DNA from 3 places in the Ensifer sp. D2-11 genome. Region 2 is predicted to be linked to each of the others. Evidence: predicted binding sites of a transcription regulator. Region 2 holds the regulator's gene; each other region holds the start of a gene.
What was found. Region 2 encodes PhoB, which activates phosphate uptake and scavenging genes when phosphate is short. Its sites were predicted from a motif close to TGTCATNNANCTGTCAT; they were not measured.

Region 1: the regulator PhoB is predicted to act here: its motif matches at 1,454-1,470, upstream of M1D34_RS16670 (alkaline phosphatase D family protein).
Region 3: the regulator PhoB is predicted to act here: its motif matches at 1,961-1,977, upstream of M1D34_RS06065 (UDP-2,3-diacylglucosamine diphosphatase).

The regions. Positions count from the first base shown of each region.
Region 1 covers NZ_CP096433.1:3,493,703-3,497,865, forward strand. Annotated here, with positions in the region: gene M1D34_RS16660 (amidase) at 1-1,075, opposite strand, end outside; gene M1D34_RS16665 (KTSC domain-containing protein) at 1,201-1,422, shown strand; gene M1D34_RS16670 (alkaline phosphatase D family protein) at 1,578-3,140, shown strand; gene typA (translational GTPase TypA) at 3,276-4,163, shown strand, end outside.
Region 2 covers NZ_CP096433.1:2,718,881-2,723,043, forward strand. Annotated here, with positions in the region: gene M1D34_RS13095 (aspartate aminotransferase family protein) at 70-1,269, opposite strand; gene M1D34_RS13100 (hypothetical protein) at 1,283-1,528, opposite strand; gene M1D34_RS13105 (GcrA family cell cycle regulator) at 1,680-2,201, shown strand; gene phoB (phosphate regulon transcriptional regulator PhoB) at 2,296-2,979, opposite strand; gene phoU (phosphate signaling complex protein PhoU) at 3,090-3,803, opposite strand; gene pstB (phosphate ABC transporter ATP-binding protein PstB) at 3,890-4,163, opposite strand, start outside.
Region 3 covers NZ_CP096433.1:1,258,899-1,263,061, reverse strand. Annotated here, with positions in the region: gene M1D34_RS06070 (MFS transporter) at 1-818, opposite strand, end outside; gene M1D34_RS06065 (UDP-2,3-diacylglucosamine diphosphatase) at 1,067-1,909, opposite strand; gene M1D34_RS06060 (NADP-dependent malic enzyme) at 2,153-4,163, shown strand, end outside.

The DNA.
Region 1 (4,163 bases), 770 kb from region 2:
TGGGTGTGGTCGGCAGCAGCGTGAGATCGAAGGGTGCCAGCCGCTCGTCCATGGCGCGCATGAGCTCTTGCCGCTTCCGCAGCAGGTCCTCGATCGCTGCGTCGTGGACCGTGAGGCGGCGGCGCAATGTGGATTTTACGCGGATGTCGACCGGCGCATTGTCGTCCAGGAGCCAGTCCGCGTGCACACGGCTTGCCTCGAGGCCCGCAAGCGAGCCGATCGCGGTTGCCTCGGCGAAGCGGGCGAGGAGATCGTCGATCCCGCATGCGGCGAGTTTCGCACCCGCGCGGGAGAAGGCTTGCAGGCTTCTTTCGAAAGCCGCCGCAATTTCCGGCGCAAGCCCTTCGAGAAGAGCGCCTTCGGGAATGCCGAGCTTCAGGCCGGCGAGCGGCATGGGCTCGAGCGGTCTCGGCGTCTCGCCGGCCATGACCGCGTCGGCGGCCGCGCAATCGGCGACCGTGCGCGCAAGCGGGCCGATCGAATCGAGGCTGGGGGACAGGGGAAAGGCGCCTTCCAGAGATATGCGGCGGGCGGTGGGCTTGAAGCCGACGAGGCCCTGCAGGGCGGCCGGAATGCGCACCGAGCCGCCGCTGTCGGAGCCGATGGCGATCTCGCTCGTGCCCTCCGCCGCCGAGACGGCGGCGCCCGAGGAGGAACCGCCGGGAATGAGGCTCGGGTCGATAGCGTTGCCGGGCACCGGGTAATGCGGATTGAGGCCGACGGCGGTAAAGGCGAATTCCGTCATGTGAGACTTGCCGATGATGACGGCGCCGGCCGCGCGAAGGCGCCGGACGATCGCCGCGTCCGCTGTTGCCGGAGGCGCCGCGCGGCGGATGATGGAGCCCGCAAGCGTCGGCTCGCCCGCGATGTCGAAGAGGTCCTTGATGGAGACGATCCGCCCGTCGAGGGGCCCGAGGCTCTTGCCCTCGCGCCGCCTCCCGTCGGCAGCGTCCGCTTCCGCGCGGGCTGTCTCGGGATAGAGCTTCACAAAAACGCGTTCATCGTTCCGCCGCCCGTCGAGGCGGGCGAGAACGGTTTCGAGGCGGTCGCGGGCGGGCGTATCTGACGGGGGCAAGGAAGGACCTCGTGAATTGCGGGCCAAGTCCGGAAGGAAGTCCTTGGAAGCGCTCCAATATTTAAAGGATCGCACGATTGATGTACAATAGGGGGCGATAGGGACAAGCAATCGGGAAGACGCCGATGCGAATTCTACGATCCTCCGCAATCCTCGACTCCTCCGCGATCCATGAGGTCAGATACGATGTACCGCGCCGGACGTTGAGCGTCTGGTTCCTCGGCAACCGCAGGCCCTATCATTACCTCGACGTTCCGGAAGAGGTTTACGAGGAACTGCTGCATGCGGATTCCGCCGGCAACTATTTCAATCGGCACATACGCCATCACTACGGGTTCCTGCATTAGGGATTGCCCCTTATCCGCCTGCAGGCAGCCCCTTCACAGAACTGTCGCCAAACCGTCCGAATAGTTTCATCCGCCTGTAAAGCCGCTGACATCTGGCTCGCCAATGGTCCGCTCGCGAGAACCGACGATTCGCGAAACGGAACCGGAGGCAGGGATTGGCCGCTCTTCGAAACACCCTCACCAGGCGTTCTTTCCTCTTCTCCGCCGGCGCCGCCGGTCTTGTCGCTTCTTCCGGTCTCGCCACGCCGTTCTACGCGCGCGGCTACGGACGGCCGGAATTCGCCCATGGGGTACAGTCCGGCGACGTCGATACGGGCTCGGGGATGATCTGGACGCGGGTCGATCGGCCGGCGCGCGTTTCCGTCGAGTATTCGACCACGGAAAGCTTTTCGAATGCCGTCAGGCTTGCCGATATCGATGCGACGCCGCTGACCGACTGCGCCGTCAAGTGCCGGCTCGACAGTCTGCTGCCGGACCAGGACATCTTCTATCGCTTCATCGCGACCGATCTCTACGACGCCAATCGCGTCTCCGAACCGGTCGTCGGGCGCTTCCGGACGGCTCCCTTGCGCCGCCGCTCCGTGCGCTTCGTCTGGTCCGGCGACACGGCGGGGCAGGGCTGGGGCATCGACGAGGTCGGCATGAAGACCTATTCGACCATGCGGCTGCACGAGCCGGATTTCTTCATCCATTCCGGCGACACGATCTATGCCGACAATCCTATCCCCGACGAGATCAAGCTGCGCGACGGCGGCATGTGGAAGAACCGGATCGTCACGCCCGAGAAGCGAGACGTCGCGCGGACGCTCGAGGAATATCGCGGCCAGTGGAAATACAACCTGCTCGACGAGCATGTGCGGAGGCTCCATGCCGAATGTCCCACCTTCTATCAGTGGGACGACCACGAGGTCCTGAACAACTGGTCGGCCTCGACCGATCTCAGCGACGACCCGCGCTATCCGGAGAAGGATGTCGCCGTCTATGCCGCCCGCGCGGCCCGCGCGTTTCACGAGATGACGGCGATCCGCACGCTGCCGACGGAGCCCGGCCGCATTTTCCGCAAGATCGCCTATGGTCCGCTGCTCGACGTCTTCTTCGTGGATCTGCGCTCCTATCGCGGCCCCAACCAGGAAGAGGGGGGTGGCGGCCTCTTCGGCTGGCGGCAGGCGGACTGGCTGAAGCGCGAGCTTGCGGCGTCCAGCGCCACCTGGAAGGTGATCGCCTGCGACATGCCGGTCGGCCTCATCGTCTGGGACGACTATTCGGCAAGGCGCGGATCGGATGCCATCGCCGACGGCGACCATGGCGCGCCGAAGGGGCGCGAGAGCGAATTTGCGGATCTCCTGCGCTTCGTCCGCGACAATGCGATCGAGAACCTCGTCTGGCTGACGGCGGACGTGCATTACACGGCGGCGCATCACTACGATCCCTCGCGGGCCGCCTTCAAGGACTTCTCGCCGTTCTGGGAGTTCGTCTCCGGGCCGCTTCATTCCGGCACCTACGGGCCGAAGGAGCTCGACATGACCTTCGGCCCCGAGGTTCGCTTCATGAAGGCGTCCGGCGGAGGAATCGACAGCAACCTGCCGCCGTCGGCGGACCTTCAATTCTTCGGCATCGTCGATATCAGCGGCCAGACGCGGCAGATGACGGTGCGGCTGATGGACCGGCAGGATCAGGAACTCTGGCGGGTAACCCTCGATCCGGCGGTTTCCGCTTGAGCCGGCGGCGCCTCACGCAGGTCAGCCCTGCGCGCCGGCCCCCTTTCGCTTCCGGGAAAAAACCTGTATGAGCGCGGCAACTGAAAAGCGGTACCTGCCTCGTCGCGCGTGCCCACGAACTTTCCGAGACAAAAAATGAGCATTCGTAACATCGCGATCATCGCGCACGTCGACCATGGGAAAACCACGCTCGTCGACGAACTTCTGAAGCAGTCGGGCTCCTTCCGCGAAAACCAGCGCGTCGCCGAGCGCATGATGGATTCCAACGAACTGGAAAAGGAACGCGGCATCACCATCCTCGCCAAGGCGACTTCGGTCGAGTGGAAGGGTACGCGCATCAATATCGTCGACACCCCCGGCCACGCCGATTTCGGCGGTGAAGTCGAGCGTATTCTGTCGATGGTGGACGGCGCCATCGTTCTGGTCGACGCCGCCGAAGGCCCGATGCCGCAGACGAAATTCGTCGTCGGCAAGGCGCTCAAGGTCGGTCTTCGGCCGATCGTGGCGATCAACAAGATCGACCGACCCGATGCCCGTCACGAGGAAGTCATCAACGAGGTATTCGATCTCTTCGCGGCGCTCGATGCGACCGATGAGCAGCTCGACTTCCCGATTCTCTACGGTTCCGGCCGTAACGGCTGGATGAACGTCGCGCCGGAAGGTCCGCAGGATCAGGGCCTGGCACCGCTCCTCGATCTCGTTCTCGATCACGTTCCGGAGCCGAGCGTCGGCGAAGGCCCGTTCCGGATGATCGGCACCATTCTCGAAGCCAATCCCTTCCTCGGCCGCATCATCACCGGGCGCATTCATTCCGGTTCGATCAAGCCGAACCAGGCGGTCAATGTCCTCGGGCAGGACGGCAAGGTGCTCGAGTCCGGGCGCATCTCCAAGATTCTTGCATTCCGCGGCATCGAGCGTCAGCCGATCGAGGAAGCCCATGCGGGCGACATCGTGGCGATCGCCGGCCTCTCCAAGGGCACCGTCGCCGACACGTTCTGTGATCCGGCCATCAACGAGCCGCTG
Region 2 (4,163 bases):
CTTGTTTCCTGTCGTAGAATCCGTTTGTCGACCCCGCCCGGGCCGGTTCGATCCGAAACCTTCGGGCGCTCAAGCCGCGGCGTTGCCGCTCTTGCCGCTCACCGCCTCCGCGGCGCGTTCGAGCCGTGCCAGTCCTTCGCGCGCCTCGGCCGGGGTGGTGATCAGCGGCGGCAACAGGCGCAGAACGTTTTCGCCGGCCGGGACGACGAGCAGTTTCTCGGCGCGGATCGCCTTCAAAAGGTCCGCGGAGGGCACCTTCGCCTTGATGCCGAGCATCAGCCCGTCGCCGCGGATTTCCTCGATCACGTCCGGAAAACGATCCTTCAACGAAGCGAGCCCCTGACGGAAGACGAGAGCCACCTCGCGCACCTGATCGAGGAAGCCTTCGGCGAGAACGACGTCGAGCACGGCATTTCCGACCGCCATTGCGAGCGGGTTGCCGCCATAGGTCGAGCCGTGCGTGCCCGCCACCATGCCGGCGGCCGCCGCTTCCGTCGCAAGGCAGGCGCCGAGCGGGAAGCCGCCGCCGATGCCTTTGGCGACGGCCATGATATCGGGTTTGATGCCCGCCCATTCATGGGCGAAGAGCTTGCCGGTCCGGCCGACACCGGACTGGACCTCGTCAAGGATCAGAAGCAGGCCGAACTCGTCGCAGAGTTCGCGCAGCCCTTGCATGAACTCCTTCGATGCCGTCCGAATGCCGCCCTCGCCCTGGATCGGCTCGACAAGGATCGCCGCGGTTTCTTCATTGATCGCGTTCTTGACCGCGCCGATATCGCCGAAGGGGACCTGATAGAAGCCCGGCGCCTTCGGCCCGAAGCCCTCGATGTATTTCTGCTGTCCGCCGGCGGCGATCGTCGCGAGCGTGCGGCCGTGGAAAGCACCTTCGAAGGTGATGACGTGGAACTTCTCGACGTGCCCCTTGGCGAAATGATAGCGCCGCGCCGTCTTGATCGCACATTCGAGCGCTTCCGCACCCGAATTGGTGAAGAACACCCGATCGGCGAAGGTCACCTGGGTCAGCCGCCGCGCAAGGCTTTCCTGCCCCGCAATCTCGTAGAGATTGGACAGATGCCAGACCTTGTCGGCCTGCGCCTTCAGCGCCTCGACGAGATGAGGATGGGCATGGCCGAGCGAGTTCACGGCGACACCGGCAGCGAAATCGAGATAGCGCGTGCCGTCTTCGGCGATCAGCCAAACGCCTTCACCTCGCTCGAAACGCAACGGCGCGCGCAGATAGGTGTCGTAAAGCGGCGTGGTTGCGGCCATGTCGAGCTCTCCTTCATTCCGGCGGCATCGGACCGTTCGGCCCGATAAAAATCAAAAATGCCGCCTTGCGGCGGCGACAGGCACTATTCCCATTTCGCACCGCGATGTCAACAAAACCAAGGTTTGCAGGCGCTTTGCGGATACCGATTCCGAAGCGCGAAAAAATCGCACTCTGGGACTTGCAAAAATGCAACGCTCCGACAGCAAGTTGGGGAAAACCGCGAAATCGATTCGGCGCGATTCCGGCGACTCTTGCCACGGAGTCACCCTGCCGGTAGGTTAACATTCAATTACTAGACGCATGCGGCGGACCTAGTCACCAAAAGTATTATCGCGTTGAATCTTCGGGTTTTTCCCGGAGAGCGGTGACGGATTCCGCCATCCCAACGCCGAGAACGGGGAGTGCAGAGATGAACTGGACTGACGAGCGGGTCGAGAAACTGAAGAAGCTGTGGTCGGAGGGCCTGAGCGCCAGCCAGATCGCGGCGCAGTTGGGCGGCGTCAGCCGCAACGCGGTCATCGGCAAGGTTCATCGGCTGAGCCTGCCCGGGCGCGCCAAGGCCGGCGGAAGCACGGCCGCTGCAGCCCGCCCCAAACGGGCGACGTCTGCCCCGCGCGCACCGAACTATGCTGCGCGTTCCGTAACCCGCACCGTAACCCGCACGGCCGGTGCGACCGCGCTCAAGGAAGAGCTCGCCGTCGACCTGGCGATCGACCAGGAGCTGCAGATCGACAGGAATATCGTCCTGCCGATGTCGCGGCGGCTGGAGCTCACGGAGCTTACCGAACGCACCTGCAAGTGGCCGATCGGCGACCCGCTCAAGGAAGAGTTCCACTTCTGCGGCAACGACTCCCCGGAAGCCTCTCCCTATTGCACCTTTCATGCCCGGCTGGCCTACCAGCCCTCTGCCGAGCGCCGGCGCATGCGCTGAGGCGCCTGCTCATTCCGCTCTGGATGCACGACGAAAAATGGGGCCGTAAAGGCCCCTTTTTTCTTTGCCATGCCGTAAGCCGGCACCTTCGGTCTCAGCTCTCCAGCGAATAGCCCGCGCCGCGCACCGTCCGGATGACGTCGGGCATGTTGGAGAAGTTCAGTGCCTTGCGCAGACGTCCGACATGGACGTCCACGGTCCGTTCGTCGACATAGATGTCGTGCCCCCAGACACCGTCCAGGAGCTGTGAACGGGAGAAGACGCGCCCCGGTGAGGACATGAGAAATTCCAGCAGCCGGAACTCCGTCGGGCCGAGGCGCACTTCACGGCTGCGGCGGTGGACGCGGTGCGTCTCCCTGTCGAGCTCGATATCGCCGCAGCGCAGGAGCGTCGACAGAACCTCGGGCTTGGCGCGCCTGAGCATCGCCTTGACCCTCGCCATCAGTTCCGGCGTCGAGAAGGGCTTGACGACGTAATCGTCGGCCCCGGTGGCAAGGCCCCGCACGCGCTCGCTCTCCTCGCCGCGCGCCGTCAGCATGATGATCGGCAGGCGCTCCGTTTCCGGCCGCTGGCGCAGCCTGCGGCAGAGCTCGATGCCGGAAACCCCGGGCAGCATCCAATCGAGGATGAGAAGGTCGGGCAGGCGCTCCTGCAGGCGGATCTCCGCCTCGTCGCCGCGAAGGATCGTATCGACCTCGAAGCCTTCTGCCTCGAGATTGTAGCGCAGGAGAACGCTTAGGGCTTCCTCATCTTCGACTACGGCAATCTTCGGCAACATTCAGTAGGACTCCTTCCTACGCACGACAGCCGTCATGCCGCCGCGCACGGTGGTAGGCCGCGCCAAAGCGGCCGGAACAAATTCTGCATAGGCCCGGATGCCGGGCGATCTCAGTCCGTCACGGAACCCAATGTCGACGTCATGTCGTCCTTCGGCCGTTCGCCCTGCGGCTGGGCGCCTGTCGCCATGTAGTAGATCGTTTCGGCAATGTTGGTCGCGTGATCGCCGATACGCTCGATGTTCTTGGCGCAGAAAAGAAGATGCGTGCAGGGCGTGATGTTGCGCGGATCTTCCATCATGTAGGTCAGCAGTTCCCGGAACAGAGAAGTGTAGATCGCGTCGATCTCTTCATCGCGTTCGCGAATGCTGTTCGCCTTTTCCGGCGAACGGGAGGCGTAGACGTCCAGGACTTCCTTCAACTGAACGAGCGCGAGCTCGGCCAGGTGTTCGAGGCCGCGCGCAAGCTTGCGCGGTATGCCCGAACCGGCGACGGCAATCACGCGCTTGGCGGTGTTCTTGCCGAGATCGCCGACGCGCTCCAGGTCCGCGGCGATACGGATCGAACCCATGATCTCCCGTAGATCCGAGGCCATGGGCTGGCGTTTGGCAATGGTGACGATCGCCTTTTCGCCGATCTGCCGTTCCGCGTCGTCCAGAATGGTGTCGTCGGAGATAACCTTCTGGGCGAGAGCAAGATCGGAATTGACGAGCGCACGGACGGAGTCCGCGACCATCTGCTCGGCAAGACCGCCCATCTCGGAGATGCGGCGCGTGAGATACTTCAACTCTTCGTCGAAGGCGGACATGATGTGTGCGTGAGACATATTCGTTTCCTCGGGAGACCCGCCGTTCTGAATGGCTCGGTCGATCTTAAACCGGGAGGGACGGAAAAGCGCCGCCCCTCTCGCCATCAGCCGAAGCGGCCCATGATGTAGTCCTGGGTGCGCTGATCGTCCGGGTTGGTGAACATTTTGTCGGTATCGTTCTCCTCGACGAGATTGCCGAGATGGAACATGGCCGTGCGCTGCGACACGCGCGCCGCCTGCTGCATCGAGTGGGTGACGATCACGATCGTGAAATTCGCCCGCAATTCGTGGATGAGTTCCTCGACTTTCGCGGTCGCGATGGGATCGAGCGCCGAGCAGGGCTCGTCCATCAGGATGACTTCCGGGCTGACCGCGACG
Region 3 (4,163 bases), 1.5 Mb from region 2:
GCCCTGGCGAGGAAGAACATCAGCACTTCCGCCGCGACGCCGGCACTCCAGAGAATGCCGATCTGGGTGCCGCTGTAGCCGATATGCTGCCAATAGATGGCGGAGAAGGCGAAGAGCATCGCATGGCTGCTGTTGACCAGTGTCACGCCGACCAGCAGCAGTTGCAGATCCGCCTGGCGCAGCGATTGCGGCGGCGGCTCGGTGATTGCGGTAATCGGTGATGGCCTGCGCGGACGGCCGACACGCGGCGCGGCCACCGCCAAAAGGATGGTGAGCGCGAAGCCCGCCGCCATGGCGGGCAGGACCATCTGCCCGCCGACGATCCCGATCAGCCAGCCACCCAGCATCGTCGCCCCGATAAAGGCGACCGAACCCCAGACACGCATCTGCGCATAGTCGAAGCCCCAGCGCCGCACGCCCGAAAGGGCGATCGCCTCGACGATCGGCACATATGGCGAATAAACCGCCGATTGCAGCGTGTAGATGACGAGCACCGGCCAGAAGCTCTGCGCATAGAAAAGAACGATGGCCGCGGCGAAGGATAGGATGCCCGACCAGATCAGGACGATCGTCCGCTCGCCGATGCGGTCTGCGAGAACGCCCGCCAGCGGTGCGGTGATTACCCGGACGAACATCGGAACTGCAAGCACTATGCCGATTTCGAAGTCGCTGAGCGACAGGCTGCTCAGCCAGACCGGAAAGTACGGCATGGCGAAACCGTTGACGATCAGCGGCGCTGAGAAGAGAAGCGCGATGCGGAGTGCGAAATGGCGCGGCGGGGGCCCCGCGACGAATGCGGGAGCAGATGACGGAATCATGGAAGGACCTGATGGCTGTGGGCCACCATTAGCACAACCGCGCGTGTGTTTGCCATCGGCTAGATCATGATGTTTTAGGTCGAGTCGACCTAAAAACATGAACGTGATCGATTCCAAAAAGTTGAGACGCGGGATGCGGGCGGAAAACCGCGCACACTTTTCCTCATCCCGCTCGTCACTGCGGGTGCTTGTCCACCGGAACGATAGTCGGCCCCCTCCGGGAGTTTTCCCTTACCCCGCAGAATCACTTAGGCGGCCTGCGGTGCGAACCGCCTGACGGGCATCGTCTCGGCCTCCCCGGCTCGCTGCCCAGCGGCGGTGTCGCCGCGCATCTGGTGCCAGGTGATGAGCTCCATCGTGCCGTCGTGATGCTCGGCGATCGCCGTGCAACTCTCCACCCAGTCGCCCGTGTTTATGTACCGAATGCCGTCTATGTCCTCGATGACCGCATGATGGATGTGGCCGCAGATCACGCCTTGCGCGTCGTGACGACGGGCTTCCTCGGTCACGACTTTCTGGAACTCGCCGATGAAGTTCACCGCATGTTTGACCTGCAGCTTGGCCCAGGAGGAAAACGACCAGTAAGGCATGTCGAGACGACGACGTATCGCCGCAAGGCCTATATTGATGGCGATCGCCATGTCGTAGGCCCAGTCGCCGAGATAGGCGAGAACGCGTGCGTTGCGCACGACCACGTCGAACTCGTCCCCGTGCAGCACGAGATAGGTCCGCCCGTCCGCGCCCTTGTGGAGATAGCGCTGCGCCACTTCGATACCGCCGAAGTGAACGCCCGGAAAGTCCCGGAGGAACTCGTCGTGATTGCCGGGGATGTAGATGATGCGCGTGCCTTTTCGTGCCTTGCGCAGAAGCTTCTGGACCACGTCGTTGCAGGATTGCGGCCAATACCAGCTGCGTTTGAGACGCCAGCCGTCCACGATATCGCCGACGAGAATGATCGTCTCCGCCTCGTGGTGCCGCAGGAAATCCAGGAGAAAGTCCGTCTTGGCCGCTTTCGAGCCCAGATGAACATCGGAAATGAAAAGCGTCCGCAGTTTCCGAACGGAATCCTGTTGGGGTGCCGATGCCGCCATGCCAGCCTCATCCTGGTTTAGCCGTTTCACGACCGTCAAAATCAGACTCGTGTTTCAGGAAGATGACATGGGACGCGGAGCACACAGCGAGCGCCGAGTAGCCATGGCTGGAAAGAACCGCGTCGAAACTGTACGTGCCGGGCGATTCATGCCAAAAGGCACGACATCTATCAGCACCGGACGTGAACGCGATTTCACAACCGCGCTCTCGGGTCCACGCAAGAATTCAAGGAATGCAAAGGCATGAACACGGGCGATAAAGCGAAATCCCAGGCCGTTCCCGCCAGCGGAGACATCGATCAGCAGGCACTCTTCTTCCATCGCTATCCCCGCCCCGGCAAGCTCGAGATTCAGCCGACCAAGCCGCTCGGGAACCAGCGCGATCTGGCGCTCGCCTATTCGCCCGGGGTCGCCGCACCTTGCCTCGCCATCAAGGACAACCCCGAGACCGCTGCCGATTTCACCGCCCGCGCCAATCTCGTCGCCGTGGTATCGAACGGCACCGCCGTTCTCGGCCTCGGCAATATCGGTCCCCTCGCCTCCAAACCCGTGATGGAAGGTAAGGCTGTTCTCTTCAAGAAGTTCGCAGGGATCGACGTCTTCGACATCGAGATCGACGCACCGACGGTCGATCGGATGGTCGACGTCATCTCGGCGCTGGAGCCGACCTTCGGCGGCATCAATCTCGAGGACATCAAAGCTCCCGAATGTTTCGAGGTGGAGCGGCGTCTGCGCGAGAAAATGGAAATACCGGTCTTCCACGACGACCAGCACGGGACCGCGATCATCGTCGCGGCCGCCGTCCTGAACGGCCTGGAACTCGCCGGCAAGGACATTGCCGAGGCCAAGATCGTGGCCTCCGGTGCCGGGGCGGCGGCGCTTGCCTGCCTCAACCTCCTCGTCACGCTGGGCGCCAGGCGCGAAAACATCTGGGTCCACGACATCGAAGGTCTCGTCTACAAGGGGCGCGAGGCCCTGATGGACGAGTGGAAAGCCGTCTACGCACAGGAGAGCGACAATCGCGTGCTCGCCGACAGCATCGGTGGGGCGGACGTGTTTCTGGGGCTCTCGGCCGCCGGCGTCCTCAAGCCTGAACTGTTGGCCCGGATGGCCGAAAAGCCGCTGATCATGGCGCTGGCCAATCCTACGCCGGAGATCATGCCAGAGGTGGCCCGCGCCGCGCGGCCCGATGCCATGATCTGCACCGGACGCTCGGACTTCCCGAACCAGGTCAACAATGTCCTCTGTTTCCCGCATATCTTCCGTGGCGCGCTCGATTGCGGCGCACGCACCATCGACGAAGAAATGAAGATGGCGGCGGTCCGCGCGATCGCCGGCCTTGCCCGCGAGGAACCGTCGGATGTCGCCGCGCGCGCCTATTCCGGCGAAACGCCGGTCTTCGGCCCCGACTATCTGATCCCTTCGCCTTTCGATCAGCGGCTGATCCTGCGCATTGCGCCGGCCGTTGCAAAGGCCGCGGCCGAAAGCGGCGTCGCCACGCGTCCGATCCAGGACTTCGACGCCTATCTCGACAAGCTCAACCGTTTCGTCTTCCGCTCCGGCTTCATCATGAAGCCGGTCTTTGCTGCAGCGAAGAACGCGGCGAAGAACCGCGTCATCTTCGCCGAGGGCGAGGATGAGCGGGTGCTGCGCGCCGCCCAGGTGCTGCTGGAAGAAGGCACGGCCAAGCCGATCCTGATCGGCCGCCCGCAAATCATCGAGACCCGCCTGCGGCGCTACGGCCTCAGAATCCGCCCCGATGTCGATTTCGAGGTCGTCAATCCCGAGGGCGACCCCCGCTATCGCGACTATGTCGATGATTATTTCGCCCTGGTCGGGCGGCTCGGCGTCATTCCCGAGGCGGCCCGCACGATCGTGCGCACGAATACGACGGTCATCGGCGCGCTCGCCGTCAAGCGCGGCGAGGCGGACGCGCTGATCTGCGGGGTCGAGGGACGCTACAGCAGGCATCTGCGCGATGTATCGCAGATCATCGGCAAGCGTTCGGGCGTACTCGACTTCTCGGCGCTCAGCCTCCTGATCTCACAACGCGGCGCGACCTTCTTCACCGATACCTATGTGAGCTTCAGCCCGAGCGCGGAGGAGATCGCTCAGACGACAGTGATGGCGGCAAACGAAATCCGCCGCTTCGGCATCACGCCGCGTGCTGCCCTCGTCTCCCACTCGAACTTCGGCTCGCGCGATTCCGAGAGCGCTTTCAAGATGCGCACCGCACTGCAGCTCGTGCGCGAGC